Regions from separate parts of the Salipaludibacillus sp. CF4.18 genome, predicted to be linked through region 1. Evidence: riboswitches for the same ligand, from Rfam matches in the RefSeq annotation. Region 1 holds a riboswitch; each other region holds the start of a gene.
What was found. Region 1 has a riboswitch for thiamine pyrophosphate ahead of ACHABW_RS19240 (long-chain fatty acid--CoA ligase). Riboswitches for the same ligand answer to the same signal wherever they lie in the genome.
Positions count from the first base shown of each region.

Region 2: another riboswitch for thiamine pyrophosphate. It lies ahead of thiW (energy coupling factor transporter S component ThiW); the one in region 1 lies ahead of ACHABW_RS19240 (long-chain fatty acid--CoA ligase).
Region 3: another riboswitch for thiamine pyrophosphate. It lies ahead of ACHABW_RS04465 (YkoF family thiamine/hydroxymethylpyrimidine-binding protein); the one in region 1 lies ahead of ACHABW_RS19240 (long-chain fatty acid--CoA ligase).

Region 1 covers NZ_JBIMEV010000041.1:22,298-29,779, reverse strand. The annotation lists gene ACHABW_RS19245 (acyl-CoA reductase) at 1-335, opposite strand, end outside; gene ACHABW_RS19240 (long-chain fatty acid--CoA ligase) at 337-1,455, opposite strand; TPP riboswitch at 1,557-1,664, opposite strand; gene ACHABW_RS19235 (metal ABC transporter solute-binding protein, Zn/Mn family) at 1,967-3,025, opposite strand; partial or broken gene ACHABW_RS19230 ((2Fe-2S) ferredoxin domain-containing protein) at 3,060-3,188, opposite strand; gene ACHABW_RS19225 (CobW family GTP-binding protein) at 3,418-4,371, opposite strand; gene sufU (Fe-S cluster assembly sulfur transfer protein SufU) at 4,463-4,765, opposite strand; gene folE2 (GTP cyclohydrolase FolE2) at 5,023-5,937, shown strand; gene ACHABW_RS19210 (cytochrome P450) at 6,448-7,482, opposite strand, start outside.
Region 2 covers NZ_JBIMEV010000008.1:112,565-120,046, reverse strand. The annotation lists gene hflX (GTPase HflX) at 95-1,360, shown strand; gene ACHABW_RS07910 (glycerate kinase) at 1,386-2,537, shown strand; gene ACHABW_RS07905 (helix-turn-helix domain-containing protein) at 2,651-3,202, opposite strand; gene ACHABW_RS07900 (AzlC family ABC transporter permease) at 3,313-4,053, shown strand; gene ACHABW_RS07895 (AzlD domain-containing protein) at 4,043-4,351, shown strand; gene thiW (energy coupling factor transporter S component ThiW) at 4,644-5,117, opposite strand; TPP riboswitch at 5,231-5,344, opposite strand; SAM riboswitch class I at 5,630-5,745, shown strand; gene ACHABW_RS07885 (methionine biosynthesis PLP-dependent protein) at 5,848-6,969, shown strand; gene metC (cystathionine beta-lyase) at 6,969-7,482, shown strand, end outside.
Region 3 covers NZ_JBIMEV010000004.1:102,032-109,513, forward strand. The annotation lists gene ACHABW_RS04450 (energy-coupling factor transporter transmembrane component T family protein) at 1-438, opposite strand, end outside; gene ACHABW_RS04455 (ABC transporter ATP-binding protein) at 422-2,032, opposite strand; gene ACHABW_RS04460 (ECF transporter S component) at 2,016-2,618, opposite strand; gene ACHABW_RS04465 (YkoF family thiamine/hydroxymethylpyrimidine-binding protein) at 2,635-3,237, opposite strand; TPP riboswitch at 3,372-3,477, opposite strand; gene ACHABW_RS04470 (HAD family hydrolase) at 3,640-4,314, opposite strand; gene ACHABW_RS04475 (hypothetical protein) at 4,378-5,073, opposite strand; gene ACHABW_RS04480 (hypothetical protein) at 5,073-5,819, opposite strand; gene ACHABW_RS04485 (ATP-binding cassette domain-containing protein) at 5,803-6,696, opposite strand; gene ACHABW_RS04490 (GntR family transcriptional regulator) at 6,693-7,079, opposite strand; gene ACHABW_RS04495 (hypothetical protein) at 7,309-7,470, shown strand.

The DNA of each region.
Region 1 (7,482 bases):
TTGAGAAATAAACGAACCATTTCAGGATCATATCCAGTTATAATGGGTAAAAGATGTTCAGCAAACTGCCTTAACTCATATCGAGGGTCTAACCACTTTTGAATTGCTTCATTTAAAATCTTGATAATATCATTTGTTTTGAGTTTCCGTAAATAGGTTTGTTGCTGAAATTTCAACGTATCAGTTAAGTAGGTAATTATTTCTGGATTTAGTTCCGGCACTTGTAGTTCTAGCACTTCATGATGGTTCTCAAATACCAACTTCTTGAGTGGTAGGTTTTTAACATGCTCTTCACAACTTTCCGGTACATGAAAGCAGGAATAGTTCAAAGTCATATTAGGATTCTCCTCCTGTTGGTTGTGTGGAGCTGATAAATTGCTCTACTGCTAAGGAACAACCTTTCGCCTCTGCCCCTTCAGCTCTGCCTAATAACGTAAAGCCATTTTCATTCTGGACGCCTATATCCTCAGTTAGAATGCTCATGATTGAATTAAGGTTGGCCAAATCATAATGAACAATGAGACCTTTTTCACCTACTGGTTTCTGTTTCATATGTTCCACATCAACAATAACCGTTCTTACCCAGTGTGGTGCCTTTTTTACCGAAGAAATTGGCTGTTGGTTGAAATAATCATAAAGATTTCGGTCATATATCTGTGAGCTTAATTCTGTCATTCCATACATATTTACTGACATTTCTAAAGGTATATTAAGTAGATTGCACATTTCTTGTTTAAACTCATGTGGATCCATTTCACGCGAACGTCCTTTCGCTCCTCCAGTATCCATCAGTCTGCTTTTAAGAGAAAGATTAAAACAAATCCCTTCTTTTTTACAGTAATCCAATAAATGAATGAATGAAAAAGTTGCACCTATTAATAGAATCGGTTCGTCTGATTGTTCAGCTAATCGAAGTTCTTCAATCAATTTTTCAAGTTGAAATCCGTCTTTAGAGAAAATATATTGACTATTATCAGTACCATACGCTGTTTTGGCAAGGTTTAAATAATGTGCTAAAGATGAATTCGGCATCTCCTCTTTTGGCGGGAAAAGTACAAACATCTTCATTTTTTCAAAATCAGGCATAATGAATGGTTTAAAATGAGCCATCATAGAGTGATTATATATTTGCAAATCACGATGATAATTCTTCCCGCGTTTTTCCGGATTTGTCGTTCCACTCGTCATAAACAGTGCCTCTGTTTTTTCTATTGGAAAGGAAGACAGTGTTGTTAATTTAAATGCATCTATTGCAATAGGTGGGATCTCTGTAAAATGTTTTATCGTCCTTGGTGAAACACGGCGTTTTCTGCAAAATTTGCGAAAAGGCTGATTATGTTCATATTGAAACTGAAAGACTTTTAACGCCATCGTATTAAATTCAACATCCGTTGCTGTTAGTTGATCGATAAATTCTGTCAAGTCTTGTTTTAATTGCAGATAATCCTTAAACAATGTGGACACTCCAATCGATATAAATTTTTGGCATACAAAAAGCCCGCTTCCAAAGAGGTTGCGGGCATCTATTGATAAACTATATGTATTCAAATAGCTCATTAATCTGATGTCCACTTCCCTACGCTATAATTAGTTAGATCAGGTTCAAAGGGTCTTAAAGTTACACTTTAATCTCAGCCAAAACTTTGGCCCCCCCAGTGGCAATTGCTTTATGAAATTTATTTTTAATTCTATAATCATATCAATCTTATCACGGCGTTTATGTTTGTCAACCAATGAGATAGTTCCAACGCACCATCAACATTGGTACAAGAATTAGTATAAAACGCCACTCTTCAATTCATCTTTAATAGTATAAAGTACTATTGAGATAACTGAAGTAGACATTTTGTTTTTCCTCCCTCTAATACGGTAACTGGAATTTTTTTGTTCATTAATACACTCCCTTCCTAATGAAATTCGGGTCTATGATTTGTCTTGCTTTTGTCTGCAACATTTCTCTTTAACGTTATTGTAGAGCCTTTCTTAAAGTTTCAACATTTTTCTCCATTAAGCTAAAGTAATCATCCTCATTTTCAATATTCTCCTCTACTAGTGCAGAAAGATTGTGCAGCCACAACTCCTCTGCACCCACTTGTTCACGAACTGTTTCAGCAATATTTGTTGGAATATTCTGTTCGAACATGACGTAAGTAATATCATTGCTTTCCATAAAACTTATTACTTCTTGAATTTGTTGAATAGTTGGCTCATTTGTGGATGAAAGACCTGAAATAGCTATTTGATTAATGCCATATCGATCTTTCCAATATCCGTAAGCGGCGTGAGAGACAATCATTGTGTCTTGTGTTACTTCATCAACCATGCCTTGAAAATTATCGTCTAACTCTTGCAAATCCAATTTTAGTTCCTCAAAATTTAGGCTGAATTCTTCTTCAGCGTCTGGACGAGCCTCCACTAAAGCATCTTTTATATTCTCTGCAACTTCAATTGCACGGATCGGATCTAACCAAACGTGGGGATCATTTTCACCATGTTCATGGTCGTGGTCGTTATCATTGTTTTCATGCCCATGATCATTATTTACATCATCGTGATCGTTATTCTCATGTCCATTATGCTCATCATCATGACCTCTAATCTCACCAGAGTCTTGTTTGTTATGATTATATTTGATAAGATCTATTCCTTCTGAAGCCGTAATTATTTTCACGTCATGAGAATCCACTGCATCGATAATACTATCCGAAAAGCCTTCATAGTCTGCTCCGTTGTAAATAAATAAATCCGCTTCTGCTAACTCAATCATCTGATTAGCTGTGGGTTCAAACGTATGTACATCTGATCCAACCGGAACTATGTTCTCCACTTCAACATACTCACCACCAATTCGATTTGCAAAATCCTCTAACGGGAATAGCGTTGTCATAATTTCAATGGTTTCAATTGAAACATTTTCTACTTCCTCGTTGTTTGATAAATTTGTGTCCACTTCATTTTCACCACATGCCGATAGAACCGCACTGGTAACAACTAAAGTCGAAATAATAACAGATACTTTTTTCATTCCATTCTCCCACTTTTCTTAATGATTATGATTTGTCTAAACATCTAACGGTGATCTCTTTTCTAATAGATTGTGTTAACTCTTCTGCACCTGCATTATTGCAGCTACTTCCATTACAAATAAGAATGTGATGTTGTGTTTTACTTAAATTCCATGTAGCCACTTTCCTCACTCCCCAGAATATTATTTAGTAAATTCATAGTAACTGCATTCTTTTAAATCGTAATTATTACGTTTTATGATCTTATCTATTTTTTTATTAATTGTCAACTATATCTCGTTAACTTTATTTTCTAAGAAATACGCATAGCTTCTTTTGTTAAATACAGCGTGAGCTTATACTTTATGTAAAAAAAAACGACTGTTTAAGGTCGTTTTCTTTCGTAATTCGTTTAAACTTGTAAATTTCTTATTTCTTTTTCAATATGAGTTTGGTCCAATCCTTCTCCAATAAAAACAAGAACAGGACTATAGTGCCTTTCAGATAGGTATCGTTCAAAAATAGGATCACCTTGAGCATAATTAAATAAATAAAGACCTAGAGATTCATTTAGATGTATGAATCCTTTTATGCGGTAAAGGGAATCTTGAATGTTTTCTAACCAATCTAATAATTTTAGTCTATCTATAGGCTTCTCAATAGAGCAAGTAAATGTCGTGAGATGTAAATGATTGTGTAAATGAGATTCGTGATGATTACTTAACTTATTGTTCCTTAAGCTTTTACTTTCTTCGTTCTCTGAATAAAGCCATGAAAAGTCAATTTTTGCAAAAGCAACCATTGAAATGCGCGCTCGATCATTAATCTGCTCCATATTCTCCTTTACCGAATAGAGAACATGCGAGCTGACTAGATCTTTTTTATTTATAAGTACAATATCTGCATATTTAACTTGTTCTGCCAACAGCTTTTTAAGCTTATTACTTAATCTATTTTCCACCCACTGTTTTGCACTCACAACTGTTATAACCCCTTTAATACGAAGCTTATTAGCTAAAAATGGGTGTGTACAAGCTTCCATTACTTCTAACGGATGAGCGGCACCAGTTGCTTCTATAAAAATGATATCTAATTCATGTTCTTCTAACAGTAAGTTTAATTGCACACTTAACTCTCCCTGTATCGTACAGCAAATACAACCATTTAACATCTCTATAAATGGGGTATCCGAAGGAATGATTGCAGAATCAACACTTACATCCCCCATCTCATTCATCAATACTCCTATTCTTCTACCCTTACTTTTTTCAAATTGGACTAAGTCCTTTAATAGCGTTGTTTTTCCACTGCCCAAAAAACCACTTATGATAATGATGTCAACTTTTTTCGAATCCGTTATTTGCATACTACATTAATTCCTTTCTATCTAATTTCTCTGATCATAATGCGCTATCTTAGATAAAATTAACTTATTTATAGCCACCCCTGTCCCACCATTAATTAAGATTGCGTATTAACTGTTCAAATTCACTTCTAATTTCTGAAACAACCTTTAAATCTTTATTCTGAATAAGTTCAGTCATCATCGATGAGGATGCCATACTAATAGCACATCCCTCTCCTTCAAATGATATATTTTTTATTTTACTTTGTTCAATTTGTAAATAAAGGATCATAACATCCCCACATGTAGGGTTTTTATAATGGATTTTACGTACATCTTCCCCTTCAAGTTTTCCGTAGTTTTGCCTATATTTAGCATGATCCATAACAACCGTGCGATACAGGTCATTAAGCATATTAGTTCCCCTCTCTTTCTCAGAAGCGACATGACATCACAAAACGTAACAGTTACTATTTAAAAACAGTGTAAAGGAAACGATGAATATTATCAAATAGAAAAGGAGCTCTTTTAGATATTTCTCTATTTTAATAAATCATGAATTGATTATTTGTTTATACCTTGATTATTCTGATACAATGCGATAAATTGGAATTTAAATAAGAATGATTCTGATTTAACAATATATCGTGATTTTTTGGGGAGGGGTAGAACATGAAAAATAATTTAAACAACTTAAATTTACCAAATAAAAAAGAACGACACCGACGTTTCGGTTCTGTATCGCCTATAACTGGTAATAAACCGATCAATAAGGATGAAATGATCGACTTACAAAATACCTCTAATGATTTCCTATTTGATTTACAGAGTGTAGGGATTTCCAATGTCCAACATCCGATTACCATCCAATCTGCTCATTCGCCAAAAATCCAAACTACCATAGGTGAATTCAAGATGACTACTAGTTTAGACAGTAATTCTAAAGGAATTAACATGAGTAGATTAACGGAACAACTTGATCAATATCACAGGGAAGGATGGACGGTAGATTTTCAGCATCTTTATAAATTCACAAAAGAACTTGCAGAAAGAATGGATCAGCAATCAGCAGAGATGGAAGTTAATTTCCCTTGGTTTTTTGAAAGGAATGCTCCTCAAAGTGGTAAAACTGGTTTAATGAGAGCGATGGCTTCAATGAAAGTCAACTATGATAAAATAATTGGATTTACACACGAAGCCCAATTATCTGTTGGAATCACCACATTATGTCCATGTTCTAAAGAGATCAGTGAATATAGTGCTCATAATCAGCGAGGGACTGTTACCATAACAGTAGTATTGGAGAATGCTATTCGGTGTGAACAGGATTGGAAGGCAAGCCTGTTATTAGCTGCTGAGTCAAATGCCAGTGCCATGATTCATCCCGTTCTTAAGCGACCAGATGAAAAGTTTGTGACTGAAAAAGCTTATGAAAATCCTAGGTTTGTCGAGGATATGGTGCGACTAGTTGGTGCTGACCTTTATGAAATGGAATCAGTTCAAGCGTTTACTGTAGAATGTCGTAATGAAGAATCCATTCATCTCCATGATGCCACAGCTAAAACTTCATATCAAAAATTGAGATAATATGTAAGTTAAGATAAAGGGAGGGGGTCCCTTCAGAGGTTTTATAACACAAAACCTATTATAAGAAGTTTTGTTATTCTTTCGTTATTAAGTAGTATTTTCTATTTACTCTAAGCTTGGAGTTGGTATGGGAGTAATGGGTCGACTTAAACGTTCTAAAGTTGCCAAGATCTTTATTATTGCTACTATCCAATATATCCTAACGCCATATTGAATTCATATAATTTGTGTTGTCTAGGCCGTATCACATTTTATAATTGCCTTCGTTAAAGTTCATCCGAAAATTATTATTAAGGTCACGTATTAACAAAAAAAACGACACCATTCCTCGTAATGACGAAGAATAGCATCGTTGATAGGTTTATGTATGGTGGAGGTCAGGGGCTCGAACCCTGACTCCACGCTGCAGACAAACACTGTCCCACCATGGTTAGTTCACTGCCCCAAAATACTTTAGAGATTATATTATCGAAACTTAGGATAGCACTATTTAAAGGAAAGTTGCCACTCTTAGTTTTCATCCATTTCATTCATCATGGTGGCTGTAATTGGCAGTTCTTGTAGTGATCTAAAGCCAGTTAGCTCCCTCCATTTCGGGATAGATGCAGTTAGTTGTATGTTTGACATTCGTTGTAGAAATACATTAATAGCAATTTGAGCTTCTACTCGAGCAAGGGTTGAGCCTAAACAAAAATGACTACCATATCCAAATGCAAGATGAGGATTAGGATTTCTTGATATATCGAGTTGATTAGGATTTGTGAACTTTTTCGGGTCGTGATTAACAGCTCCTATAAATATGTACACTTGTTCCCCTTCTCTAATGGTTTTATTATTGATTTCAATATCTTCCGATGCAACACGAGCTGTCATCTGTGTAGGGCTTTCATAGCGTAAAAACTCTTCGACTGCTGTTTTAATAAGAGGTGGGGTTTCCTTTAGCTTCTTTAGTTGGTCAGGATGATTCAATAAAGACAGCATCGAATTGCTAATAAGATTTACCGTTGTTTCATGTCCTGCGATGATAAGTAAAATACAGGTCGCCAGTAATTCTTCGTCTGTTAATTTTTCTCCCTGCTCCGCCTCTTTAATTAGCATACTTATAAGATCATCTTTAGGGTTTTGTTTTCTCTTTTTAATGAGTTCTTTGAAGTAATCTAGTACCTTTAAGGCTGTATCGTTACCATTTACTAGGATATTTCTATCTCGCTTAATATCAATAGTTTGTATTAAGGACACAGTCCATTCTCTAAATTGATTCCTATCTTCTTCTGGTACTCCTACTATTTTAGCTATGACGAGGCTAGTTAAAGGGAACGCTAAATCTGAAACGATATCTATACTTTTCTTATTCTGCACGCGATCAATTAATTCAATAACAGTTTCTTCGATATATGGACGATACTGTTCCACAACTTGCGTGCTAAATACGTTACCTACGAGCTTGCGTAATCGCATATGGTCAGGAGGATTCTTAAAAACCATCATATCATTCTGTATTTTTTTTAGGTCGTTGTATTTTTTTGAAGCCTGAGGTAGCGGGAT
Region 2 (7,482 bases), on a different contig from region 1:
CTTGATACTTAAATGATAGTGGCGAAAGATAACACTGTATTTAATAAAAGACGCATAGCGTTTTTCTTATAGAAACATTTAGGAGTGATTAACTATGGAAGCAATAGAAAAAGCAATTCTAGTAGGAGTTAATATAAATAAAGAAGCTAAGTTTCAGACCTCGATGGAAGAGCTGGCAAATTTAACGGAGGCGTGCGGGGTTGCGGTCTCAGGAGAATTGACGCAAAATCTACCTCGCCCAACTGCTTCTCATTATATTGGTACGGGAAAAACAGAAGAAATTAAGGCGCTTGTAGAATTAAAGGAAGCGAATGTTGTCATTTTTAATGATGAATTGTCACCTTCGCAAATTCGTAATTTAGAAGCCACATTAGAATGCAAGGTAATTGACCGAACGATGCTCATACTGGATATTTTTGCTGTGAGAGCAAAAACAAGGGAATCACAATTACAGGTAGAGATTGCAAGCCTTCAATATATGCTTCCACGGCTTGTCGGATTAGGGAAATCGCTTGGAAGACAAAGTGGAGGAGTAGGTACGAAAACAAAAGGAGCAGGGGAAACAAAGTTAGAATTAGATAAACGGAGAATTGAGAATAATATTAATGTATTGAATAAAGAATTAGAAGTTCTTGTGAGTCAACGCCAAACTCAACGAAAGCAAAGGAAAAAGAGTGAGATTCCAACAGTATCGCTTGTGGGTTATACAAATGCCGGGAAGTCAACACTAATGAATGCACTCTTAGAGAGTTATGGACAAAGCGAAGGAAAAGAAGTTTTCGAAAAAGACATGTTATTTGCAACGCTGGAAACAGCGGTGCGTCACCTGCAATTACCAGATAATAAAGAGTTTCTTCTCACAGATACGGTAGGTTTTGTTGATAAACTGCCGCATCACCTAGTGAAGGCATTCCGTTCCACACTTGAGGAAGTAGCTGAAGCAGACTTGCTTCTACATGTGATCGACAGGTCGAATGAAGACTATGAAGAGCAGATTAAAGTAACCGAGAAGACCCTCAAGAATATGGGCGTTTCCGATATACCAATGGTTTATGTTTATAATAAATCTGAATTGGCCCAGCTTGATGTCCCTTTTGTTAAAGGTCAGGAAGTTTATTTATCTGCCAAAAACAGAAATGGTATCGATGAATTAATCTCTCTTATTGAAAAAAATGTGTTTGCGGACTATGTAACAGAGGAGTTCCTTATTCCTTATAACGAGGGACAACTGGTTTCGTATTTTAATGAACATGCACATATTTTGACCACCGAACATGTAGAAGAAGGCACAAAATTGACAATAACATGTAAAAAAGCGGATGCCGATAAATATAGTAAATATATTGTAGTAAATGAATAATTACTGAATAAGGTGGGTTTTCTCCATGAAAATTGTCTTTGCACCAGATTCATACAAAGAAAGTTTAACCGCATATGAAGTCGCTCAGTCAATGAAGCAGGGGTTCAAGAAAATCTTTCCGGATGCAGCGTTTATTATGTGTCCGATGGCTGATGGGGGAGAGGGAACAGTTCAATCTCTTGTTGATGCTACAGGAGGACAGATCATTCAAAAAAAGGTGACTGGGCCGCTTGGAGATACAGTCGAGGCCTTGTTTGGATTGTCAGGGGATAAGAAAACAGCAGTAATAGAGATGGCCTCCTCGTCAGGTATCCATCTTGTTCCTCAAAACTTGAAAGATCCCAAAATAACGACCACAAAAGGTGTTGGAGAATTAATATCTGCTGCACTGGATTTAGGGGTGAAGAAGTTTATTATTGGGGTTGGTGGCAGTGCGACGAATGATGGTGGCGCTGGTATGCTTCAAGAGCTTGGTGTTCGTTTGAAAGATAAGGCTGGCAAGGGATTAAGACCGGGGGGACTAGCGTTAAAGGAATTAGATTCATTGGATGTAAGTAACCTAGATCCACGACTGTCTGAGGTTTCTATTTTAGTTGCCTGTGATGTTAGTAACCCGTTAACAGGAAAAAGTGGTGCTTCGGCTATTTACGGCCCTCAGAAAGGTGCAACACCGGAAGACGTTGAAAAATTAGATACTGCATTAATTCACTTTGCTGCAGTCATGAAGCAACAGTTAGGCAAGGACGTAGAACACATCCCTGGTGCTGGAGCTGCGGGAGGACTTGGAGCAGCATTTCTTGCTTTTTTGCCAGCAACACTTGAGCAGGGTGGTAAGATCATCGCTGAAGCAATTGGCTTAGAGAAGCATGTTCAAGGTGCTGACTTTGTTATTACAGGTGAAGGCGGGATCAATTCTCAAACGGTTTTTGGGAAAACCCCGATTTGCGTAGCGGAAGTTGCGAAAAAGCATGGCGTTCCTGTGATTGCAATTTGTGGAAGTATTGGTGAAGGGTACGAAGCTGTATATGAAGCAGGAATAGACGTTGTGTTTAGTTCTCTCTCCGAAGTTTTATTGATGGAGGAATTACCGGCGAAAGCAAAAGAACACGTTCGTCAGATCTCGGAAAACGTAGCTAGGTTAATGAAGAAAATGGATGGGAAAGATAGCCTAGATTGAGGTTATTTTTTTATCTTCAAATAGTCGTGGAAGCAGATTCGAGTACCGCGCTATTCTAATTAAAAAACCAATCTGTAAAAATAGCATTAGTGAAGATTAATGCCATTCTCAACCTAAGCGTAATAGATTAAATTGTGAAAACGAAGGATTTGTGCAGTTTTATTCATGTATACATGGGGCTTGTCCGCATGAAAACGTATGGAATCACCTTCCCCTACTGTATAGACATTCGTATTAATATCTAATGTCAATTCGCCCTCTAAAACAGTAATATACTCCTCCACACCTCTTTGATGTGCTTCGGACTCCTGCATACAATTTTCAGCTAGTGTTACCGTATATATTTCAAATTGCTTATCTTGTTTAAAAGGAAAGATAGGAAAAACCTGATATGAACCATTGGATTCAATAATAGGTTTTACATTAGATAAGTGAACAATGGAAACAGAAGGTTCTTCTTCTTCCACAAAGGAAGAAAAGGAGACTTTTAAGCCATTAGCAATTTTCCATAAGATAGAAACAGTAGGATTTGAAGCACCTCGTTCAATTTGTCCCAACATTGCTTTACTCACACCCGTTACTTCTGCAGTCTTCTCTAGGCTGAAACCCTTCGACCGGCGTAATTGTTTTAATTTCCAAGCAATCTGCTGATTTACAGGATCCATAGGGACACCTCCAAGGGTAATAGTATGTTATAACGTATAAAAGTATTTTATATTGTATAACATCCGAATGTATTGTATATTAAAGTAAATTATACATATGAGGTGAGTGAATGTCCAACGCATTAGCAGAAGAAAACATCGTCAGTAGCAGTCCATTCAAGGAAGGATTAAAAGCAGGTATTCCTGTTGCAATAGGTTATATTCCAATTGCTATCGCGTTCGGACTATTAGCGAAATCTTTTTTTATTCCAGAGGCCGTGATTTTACTCATGTCTCTCGTTATTTTTGCAGGGGCAAGTCAATTCATTGGTATTAACCTAATTATCGCAGGGGTTGCATACTGGGAAATCATTATTACGACGTTTATTTTGAACCTTCGTCACTTTTTGATGACGGCTTCATTATCACAGCGTTTGCCAAAGTGGACATCCAATAAAGAATTAGCATTGCTCTCTTTTGGGGTAACCGATGAGACATTTAGTGTTTCGTCGTCGCAACGGGAACGAGTGCTCCAACCTTCCTTTGTTATAGGAATAAATCTTATTGCTTTTTTAGCTTGGAATGTTGGGACTTGGGCTGGTGTTTTTTTAGCTATGGGTCTTCCGGCATCGATTCAAAATAGTATGGGCATCGCTCTTTATGCGATGTTCATAGGATTACTGGTGCCTAGTTTAAAAGAATCAAATCCGATCGTAGTTATAGTAGGAATAGCGATTGTGATTAATGCGGTGTTGTACTGGGTCATTCCAATAGAGTTTTCCACTGGCTGGATGATCATCATTACAACGATCCTAACAGCTACTATCGGAGTTTGGTTATTCCCGAAAGAGGAAGGTGAAGATGATGAGTGAGATGATTCTTCTAGTTCTCGCAATGGGCTTAGTGACGTATTTACCAAGGATGCTTCCAATGGTTTTTCTGAAAAATATGAAACTAGCTTCTCCTGTGAAGCGATTTTTGGAATTTGTACCATATGCAGTACTGGCCAGTCTTATTTTTCCGGGGATATTGTATTCGGTAGAGAATGTACCTTCAGCCATCATCGGGGCATCAACATCCATTGTACTTGCGTTCTTTCGCTTTAACCTCGTCCTTATAGTGATGGGCGGCATAGCAGGGGTTTGGATAACAGATATGATCTTTTTTTAAATGGCTGAAAGATGCTGGATTGGTTATGAGTAATTTAGCAATCATAAATGCGCCACTTCGGGTCCAGATATTCGCACAGACTGATTTTAAATTACAAACCGTGTAGCATCCTACGTATAAACAGTAGGTGCTACACAGCCGGCCGAAGCGAAGGTTTCTCTCACTTCAAAGGATCTTTTTTTTAGAGAATTTATAAAATTTGCAGCTTCCACCGCCATCTTAGCATCAAGGGAAACCCACCCTTGATACTAAGATGGCGGTGGAAGCTGACGCTGTATTTAATAAAAGACGGCTATGCCGTTTTTCTTATTCTACTTAACACTAATAAAGCTAGAGCTGCACCGGCGATACTACTAATCAAGAATCCGGGAATAAAAAAGAAAACACCTGCAGCTTGACCAAGGAATAGTTGGGCAATAGGAACAGCCAGAAGAGAACCGATTATTCCCGTTCCAATAATTTCGCCAACAGCAGCCATCGACTTTTTCTTTGTCCAACGATAGGCGAGACCAGCTAATAAAGCACCGGCCATCCCACCTGGAAAAGCAAGAAGAGTTCCGAGACCAAGCATATTACGTATTAAACCAATAGCGAATGCAATGACTATGGCTGGTCCGGGACCCAGTAAAACGGCAGCAATTACATTGACTGCATGTTGGATAGGATAAGCTCTAGCTACACCTGCCGGAAACCAAATAAATGCGGCCCCTACGATTCCAATAGCGATGAGCATCGCCATTAATGTTAATTTGTGTGTGCGATTCATTGTGTTATTTCCCCCTTATAAAATATAAAAATGAATAAAGACATAAAAAAAGCCAAGTCCCCTCCATTTAATGAAAGGACCTGGCCTTGGTCACGAAGTTGATAAAGATACGATCTCATTTATCACTACTTTCCTCCGCTGGTTTAAACCAGGTCAGGTTCAAAAGAGTTAAAAGGTTTGATTCACCTTTCTCTCAGCCCACCTTATGGGCACCCCTAGTAGTATGTATTAATTTCCCTTGATTGTAACAAACCTTAAGCTGATGTCAACCGTCTGTGTTAACGAATGTCATCATTTTAGACCTTCATGGAGTCCTTTAATATAACAACTAACAACAACCATTTATTTTTAAACAAACGATCATTGTTAAATTATCTGAAAGTAAAAGAGATCAAAGTTCTACCGGAAGTTAAGATTGTCTATCTTCTGGACCAGAAAAAAATATTGCATTCTTTTCCCGTATGCTATAGAATAGATTCAATGACCTAATAAAAATTAAATATTCAGATACATTCTTATTGTGAGAGATGGAGGGAAAGGCCCTTTGAAGTCTCAGCAACCAGCTGCGAGTAATTGTCCGTGGTCAGGTGCTAATTCCTGCAAGCCAAGGTGCTTGCAAAGATAAGAAGAAGACCTTACATATACATCCAAAACCTTCTTCTTATTTAAAAATAAGAAGAAGGTTTTTTTGATTGCAGTAAGTATTAGTTTAGAGGAGGTATCGGTGTCCATGGACCGTAAAGAAATTGAAACAGCGCTCGTTCAGATCGGAAACAGAAGTGAAACAACAACAGGTGCAGTTAGCGCGCCTATTTATTTCTCAACAGCATACCGCCATGAAGGCATTGGACAGTCGACAGGATATGATTATTCTAGGACTGGCAACCCAACTAGACATATTTTAGAAGAGGCAATTGCCAAATTAGAAGGTGGAGACAGGGGTTTTGCCTGTTCCTCAGGAATGTCAGCAATTCAAATTGTTCTCTCCCTATTTGAAAGTGGAGATGAAATTATAGCATCAAGTGATTTATACGGGGGAACGTACCGACTGTTTGAAGGAAGCTGGCGTCGCTGGGGGCTGAGCTTTCAATATGGTGATGCAAGACACGTCGAGGAGTTCCGTTCTAAAATAACAGATAAAACGAAAGCTTTATACATTGAAACGCCGACAAACCCGCTTATGCAAGAAGCGGACTTAGCAGCGTTTAATAAACTTGCAAAGGAATTTAACCTTCTGCTCATTGTAGATAATACATTTTATACTCCGCTCATCCAGCGCCCTATTGAAGAAGGTGCGGACATAGTTATTCACAGTGCTTCAAAATACCTATCAGGTCATAATGATGTGATTGCCGGCTTGATCGTAGGAAAAGGAGAAAAACTGTGTGAAGATCTTTTCTATTACTTTAATAGCATTGGTCCGATTCTGTCACCTTTAGATTCCTGGCTCGTAATCAGAGGCATGAAAACATTGGCTCTTCGTATGGATAAACATGAGCAAAATGCAAAAGAGATCACTGAATTTTTACACGAGCACCCACTAGTGGATGATGTTATCTACCCAGGGCGCGGGGGCATGCTGTCTTTTCGGATTCAAGATGAATCTTATGTGAACCCATTCCTGCAAAACTTATCTTTGATTACCTTTGCAGAAAGCTTGGGTGGGGTTGAAAGCTTAATGACTTATCCGGCGACACAAACACATGCGGATGTGCCGGAAGAACTTCGCACCAAGCTCGGAGTTTGCAATCGACTTTTAAGATTCTCAGTAGGTGTTGAATCAGCTCGAGATTTAATTGCTGATTTAGAGCAAGCTTTTCAAGCAGTTACAGCTAGTCAGGGGGAGAAATAATGAAAAATGATTCTTTAGAATATAGTCTGCAAACACGAATTTTACATCATAAACATAAAACAGACCCTACAAACGGTGCTGTCAGTGTGCCGATTCAGCATGCATCGACATTCCATCAAGAGGGACTGGACTCGTTCGGTAAATACGATTATGCAAGATCGGGGAATCCGACTAGAGAGGCTTTGGAGGATACCATTGCTCAATTGGAAAATGGAACAGCTGGATTTGCTTTTGCCTCAGGAATGGCGGCGATCTCCACGACGTTTATGATGCTGTCTTCGGGCGACCATCTGGTCATCACGGAAGATGTTTATGGCGGGACATTCCGGTTTACGACAGAAGTACTTACAAAACTAGGTATTGAGCATACATTTGTAGACATGACAAAGGTTGAGGAAGTAAAACAAGCAATTCAACCGAATACAAAAATGATCTACATTGAGACACCATCAAATCCAACGATGAAAATTACACCAATCAAAGCGATTGTTGATCTTGCCAAGGAAAGTGGTA
Region 3 (7,482 bases), on a different contig from region 1:
TGCCAAAATACCATAGGTTAGCTTAGGGGGGAGTTTAAATTGTTGCATTAAACTAAGCATAAACTTCGTGGAATCTGTCGTTAAGATAAACAAAAGGGATAGTGAAACAAAACATAAAGATCGGAGTGCCAGACTTACCCCTACCATCACTCCACCAGTGGTAACTTCAAACCACCAAAATTCAAATAAAACCCTCCCCCCTGAAAAGGAATTGCTCGTATAAAGCATCGTCATCCAGGCGAACCCTAATGATAAGAATACAAATGGAGCAAAAATTAGCAGCCATTTTTTGATCGAAATTTGGCTAAAAAGAAAGGTGAACGCAACAATAAAAATCAAATAAGCAAGCGGTGTGAATATATCGAAACTAAATCCAAGAAGAACTCCGGGAATGAGGATAGCTACAACTTTAACGCTTGGGTTAATGGACGACATCATAGACATCACCAGCCTTTAGAGCCCTAATTCGAAAAGGAAGTCTGAGATGAGCTTTTCTAACCAAAGATTCATTCTCCCAAAATGATTGTGTGTGTCCCTGATAAGCGATTTCTCCTTGGTCTAATACAAAGACCTTTTCACAATAGTTATCCACCAAATCCATATCATGCGTGACGAAAACAATCGTCGTTCCCTTATTCTTCAAATCTAGGATAATTTTCATAAGTTCCTCGGTTGTCTGGGCGTCCTGACCAAAGGTAGGTTCATCAAAAAGTAATAGTTTCGGTGTTTCATCCAACATCGTTGCAACACTAAGACGCCGTTTCTGCCCCCCACTTAGAGAAAAAGGATTACTCCATTGGTTTTGTTCTAATTGGAAATGATGAAGGAGTTCCTTTATTTTAGCTTCCATTTCTTTCATCGGAATGTTGTTTAACTTCATACCAAAGGCTAGCTCATCGTAAACCGTATCAGTAATAAATTGGTGTTCCGGATTTTGAAAAACAAAGCCCATTTCTTGGCGAAGTTGTTGTTCATTCCACTCCTTTAAAGGCCTCTTAAGAAAATCAACACTCCCCTCCATGGTTGAAAGAATTCCAGCCATCAGTTGAAGTAGTGTAGATTTACCAGCGCCATTCTCTCCAACGATCGCCACAAATTCTCCCGTACCAAGTGAGAGACTAATATCTTTTAATATCATTTTTTTCTTTTTTTCGAATGTGACTCCTTTCAAAGAAATAACCTCTTCAGACGGTCCAAAAATCTGGGGGGACTTTCCCCACAGATTTTTGGAGGCCACTTTTGGTAAATAAATTCCTTCATTCTCTAGTTCACGTTTTTGTTTCTTGAAGACAATCTCCGGCCTATCGTCGGCGATTAGCTTTCCTTCTTTACTTATTGCAAGGACGTGTTGCGTTAACGGAAGCCAATCATCTAATTGGTGTTCAATTATTAGAACAGCCATTCCTCTTTCTTTATGCAATTTATTTACAAGATTAATAAATTCCAAGCTAGATAATGGATCTAGGTTCGCTGTTGGCTCATCTAGTATGAGAAGCTCTGGTTTGAGAAGGAGAACGGACGCGAGAGCAACTTTTTGTTTTTGTCCTCCCGATAACTCGTGAATAGACCTTTCCTTGAATCCTTCTAAACCTACTGACTCCAGAACATTATCCATCCTCCTAACCATATCTTCCCGTGGAACGCGAATGTTTTCCATCGTAAAAGCTAATTCATTTTCAACAGTAATCATGCAAAATTGACTCTCAGGATCTTGAAAAACGATCCCAATTTTTTGATTCAGCTCTCCTTGTTCAAATCCCTGAACCTTTTTTCCTTTATAATAGATTTCTCCATCCGCATACCCTTCCACAGCTTCTGGAAATAAACCATTTAAACATAGAGCTACAGTACTCTTACCTGAACCGCTTGCACCCATAAGCAGCGTAACTTCCCCTTCTTTTAATGAGAAAGTAATCTGATCTATTAACGATCTTTCTTTGATTCTCTCATAATCGAACGAAAGCTTTTCTACATGAATAAGAGGATGACTATTTTCACGCAAACCATCTAGGTAGTTAAGCTGATTTTTCACGTTTTTCCTGCCACTCCTTTCCTAATGCATATCCGCGAAGAACTCCCGTTTGAGCTAACTGATCACTAATCCATTTTCCTAATAGACCCGCTAACAATCCACCACTAATGATACGGACTGCCAAGGTGGCAACGATAAGTTCTGGGGTTAACGCCGCTAAACCAGATTGGAACCAGCCCCAAGCATAACTAAAAATAGCTGCCGACATCCCTGCTAAAATAAGCACAGAAAGTGAAAAGTTTCGGTACCTGGTTGCAGCAAAAACCACTTCTGCTCCCAATCCTTGAATCGCCGCAGATATGATTAGCTGTGGACCTGCTGGACTTCCTATGAGTACTTGGACCGTTCCAGCTATTAGTTCCGACCAGAAAGCCGCCCCAGGTTTTCGAATCACATATGCTGCAATGATTGAAACGATGAACCATATACCAAAGATAATTTCATAGCCAAATGGTGCCAGACCAAACGGCGTAAGAAAATTACGTAAGCCTTGCCCGAAAAAATAAAACATGAGATAAATAACTGCGAACACAACACCGAAGATTGACATTAAGACGATTTCTTTTAACTTCCATTGCTTCAACATGTTTGGTTGCTCCCTCCTATTTATCTTTCTTAGATGGACTGTTTGCTGAAATAACCGCCGTCATTGTCACATGACTTTGGTCCTTCGATTTTGAAGTATTCACAAATACTTCTTCTAATGTTTTGAAAACAGCATTCGCATCTCCATCAAGTCGAGAGGCATAGTGAACGCCTTTCGTAAACGTGCCTTGTTCTTGAGCTACAGCACACTGTTCAGCGATGATTTGCATATAGTCCGGGTTGTTCATCGGATAAAGCGCAAATTGAGAAGCTGCCTCCACACGTTCTTTATTTGATCCACTCTCATTTAAGCGGACATCATCCTCTGACATATAGGTGTCCGCGTCAGAGTCTCCTGGACATCCAATAGAGAAAGTCCCATTAAAGACCACATGTACCCCTGTCTTTGCTGCATAGATAAAAATCGCTTTAGCCACGTCAAATACATGTTCACTCCGTCCTCGAATACACGTGCTCACATCATCTGTAGACTGCCATACCTTGGACGTATCCACTTCCTCTAATGCTCCTTTTATTACTTCCACAAAATTATCCGTCATTGGATACACCGAAAACCGGCACCCAACTATACGACTTGTTCCACAACTTAACCCTTCCATGTTGCATCCTCCTCTTACATCATTTTTTCAATATGTCTACCAATAACAGGGAGGGAGTCCCAAAATATAAAAAACTGCACCTCCCATAAGGAAGATGCAGTGAAGTTTCATGCAGAATAATAAAACAGGCTACATGTTGCTTACCTGCACTTCCCCACGCTAGTATTACCTAGTTCGGGTTCAAAGGGTTAACAGGAATTTCACCTGAATCTCAGCTTTATAGCGCCCCTAGTGCGAATCGGTTATCATATTGTTGCCTTTATTGTAAGTGAAGGATGGCTGTTTGTAAACCGTCCCGTCATACAACAACATGTCTTTCCAACCTATTTTTACTGTTAGAACTAGCTTAAATAGGATGTTCAAAAAGGTAAAAAAGACTACCTTTTTGAACAAACTCTTATATCAAAAAACCGGCCACTGATTTTTTTCGGCAATTTGCTTCATAGTAGAGTTAGGATTGACCACTACTGGTTTATTGACAAACTCCAGTAAAGGAAGATCGCTCTCACTATCTGCATACGCCCATAAATTATCGCCGTCTGAACGAGAAGTCTCATCATGAGACATCTTCTCTCCAATCCAGTCAACAATTTTTCTTACCTTCTCTTGACCGTTTACAATCGTACCTATTTCTCCCGTACAATAACCTTGATCATCAAATAAGATCTCTGTACTTATCACTGGCACATCTAATTGTAACTCTCTAATAAAAGCTTCAAGAAACGGGGTTAGCGCTCCAGACAATATGATCACTTGATCTCCTTTTGACTGATGCTCACGTATTGTATGCACTAAATCTTGATGGACTTCGTCTGATCCCGCTAGAACGAGGTGGTTGAAAAACTCATCTAATTCCTGTTTTGTTTTCCCTTTAAACGACTTGGCAAAAGCTTTAAAAAAAGTGTGTCTGAACACCTGCTTCCCTTTCCATACACCAAGGCCTACAGCTTTCACCATTCCCCCACTGACTAACAACCACTCTTTCCTTGTAAACTCTTTTTTAGCTACTAAAAACATCGCCTTAAATGAGTTACCTTGATAAAGTGTTCCGTCAAAATCCACTGTTACAATCGCCATCTAAACACCTGCCTCTTTAGCAAGTTTAATAGAGTTGTCCCAAAATGTAAATATATAACAAAACTATTCCACTTTAATAATATCAACATTAGTATCATCACCTATTTCTAAACCTTCAGGCACCTTGAGATAAAGGATTTGTCCCCCCATCGATGATGATGAACTGCGGCCCATCATCTTCGATTCTCCATAGAATTGACTCATAGGAAATCCCATCTCGAACTCTCCGTGATTAATCGTAACCGACAGAGGTTCATAAATATTAAGCGAGTTATTTTTCAGTTCAACTCTAATTGGACTTACTTCATTAGAAAAATCCCACTCATCTACAATTAATCTAGGATAAAAAAAAGTAGCTTCTATCATTTCTGTATACTCTGACGTTTCCTCCAGATAAACAGCAACGTAGAACTCCTCAGCTTTCTGCTCAATATTCAAAACATCATTCTCGTAGTCAAATGCCCATAACTCCGTTTTATTTTTATCTACTAACTCTTCGATCTCCCCTTTTAAAAGAGCATCTTCAATATAGATATCTTGTTCATACACTACATCGCCCTTAGCAATTTCACCTTTCAAAGATTCTGTTTCGATTGGAAGCAAAAAAGCAACTGGTACTGAAAGTACTAAAATACTTAAATAACCTAAGAACAACCACTTCAGACCTTTAGAGTTACTTCTTATTATCTTATTATCGATTCCTTTTTTCATAAAATACACTATCAGTCCAATAATAACTAAAATAATGAGCATCCCCATTAGCGAATCACCTCCATCTTATTCGTAAGGAGAATCGTGCTTAAATAGATCATCAATATCGAGACTATCATTTTTAAAGTAAATAATACGAATGATGATTCCATCATGAAAAAATTAATTATCGAAATTATCATACCTTGCTCACCTGAATTGATCATCAATCCACCTAAAAATACAACCAGAATGATTACTTGCAGAGCTTTGTTAGATTGAATTAGCATCCCAAATAAATAACCTAGTACACTAAAGACTAGTAAATAGAGAAAAGCTGCAGCAAATCCAATTATAAATTCATGAGCTTGGGCTGACATTAGAAAATCCTCAGTTATGTGTCCCTCATCTTGATAGATAAAAATAATTACTCTGATTAGAAATGGAGACAGAGAGGCCGTTAACGAGCCAAGAAAGCTCATTGTCAGCAGAAATAATCCATTTGCTAAATGACTGGTTAGCCGATTTGTTACAAACATAAAATCAGCATGTCTATACCCTTTTGTAGTTAATAAGAACGCTGTAATAAATCCCCACAACATAGTTAGAACAAAAACACTGGATGCGGAATAGTAATTAATTTTCACTTCAAAAATATCAAAACCCACACTCATCTCACCACTATTAAATGCTAAGATAATAGAGATAATCTGTAGAAAAATTAACGTGGTAAATACACCTGAATATGAGTTTAGTTTAAATAAATATAATTTTTTAATCGTATCATCCATGTTAATTTTAGCTAAAGACATCATCAATACCTCCTTTTGACGAGCTTGTTAAATAAACGCAAACCTCACTTGGTGAAACATTGGAAATCTCAATTCCATTTCTTTTTATTCGTTGAATCGTTTCATCTGAATACGTATTTCGGGAGACAATATACATTTGATCCGGGCCAAGAGATTTCCGATACAAAATATAATGATCTTTCGTCCACGTTTTAACTTGATCACCATTCCCTTTGAAGGCTATAGCATAGTTTTTTAAATCTTCAATAGGCATGTGTAAATGAGTCTCACCGTCCTTAATCAGCATGACGTCTTCTAGCAGATCTTCCATTTCATTTAAATGGTGACTCGAGAGCAGGATTGTTCTCGGATGCGCGAGGTAGTCTTTTAACAGAGCTCGGTAAAAATCCTTTCGTACCGCTTCATCCATTCCAGTCGTCGGCTCATCAAACACAGTTAATGGACAACGGGAAGCTAAACCAATTATCATATTGAATGTACTCTTTTTACCTTTCGACAACGTATTATGACTTTGGTTTTCATTAAATGAAAAATATTCAAATAAACGCTGAGCTAACGATGCATCCCATTTTTCATAAAATCTTCCCGCTTCTATTAATATTCCGTTTAAATTCAAGGAAGGCATACTCATCTTGTCATCGACTAAGATAGAATTTGCGGAAACCAAAAGGCTATTAAATGGTTTTTCTGAAAATACCTTTACCTCTCCTGAAGTTGCTTGAATCAAGCCGGATATAATATTTAATATCGTTGTTTTACCGGCACCATTTCTTCCAATCAAGCCCGTTATTTTATTTTCCTCAATAGAGAATGTCGCATTATTTAACGCTTTTGTACGTCCAAACTTTTTCGATACATCCTGAAAATGGACCACTGTCATTTTTCTTCACCCTTCCCTTCAAGGTTTGCCTGTCTAATCATTTCAAGAAGTTCTTTTTCATCCACATCTAAATATTTCGCTTCCAAAACTAATTCTTGAACTAACCTCTTCAACGTCTGTTCCTTACGTTTATTAATGATATTTTTTTTCGCATCTATCGAGACAAACATCCCTAATCCTCGCTTTTTATAAATGACGTTTTCATCCATTAATATCATCAGTCCCTTGCCGGCAGTGGCTGGATTAATATTAAACATTTCTGCCAATTGATATTGGGAATTGACCTTATCATCCTTCTTGAAGTTTCCATTTAAGATTTCCGTCTCAATCCATTCAGCAATTTGTACGTAAATTGGTTTCGTGCCCTCTGTATTTAAAAACAAGACCACCCCTCCTTCCACGAGACATAGTGCATTAGTGTTGTAATGCACTATGATCATATCCTATTATTGGAATTAAAGTAAATAGTATTCTCACTAATTTTTTAAGTTTCAATTAATGCTAATGACAATTATTCGGATTGTTTAAGTGAACCATTTATTCATGAGTTTACTTATGATTCATACATAAATTTGGATTTTTCATAAACACTATGTAGTGGAGGTGAGTGTGATGAATAATCATGAGAAACGCAACGAACAGCATAACAAAAAAAATCGTAGTACTGATAAAAATATTTACTTAGATAAACGGAATGGACAAACTGAGTTTGCGGCAGAAAATGATGCTCAACAAATCAAAAAGTCGAAGAAAAGTAAAAAACGTGATCGTTAATTTCTAAAAACG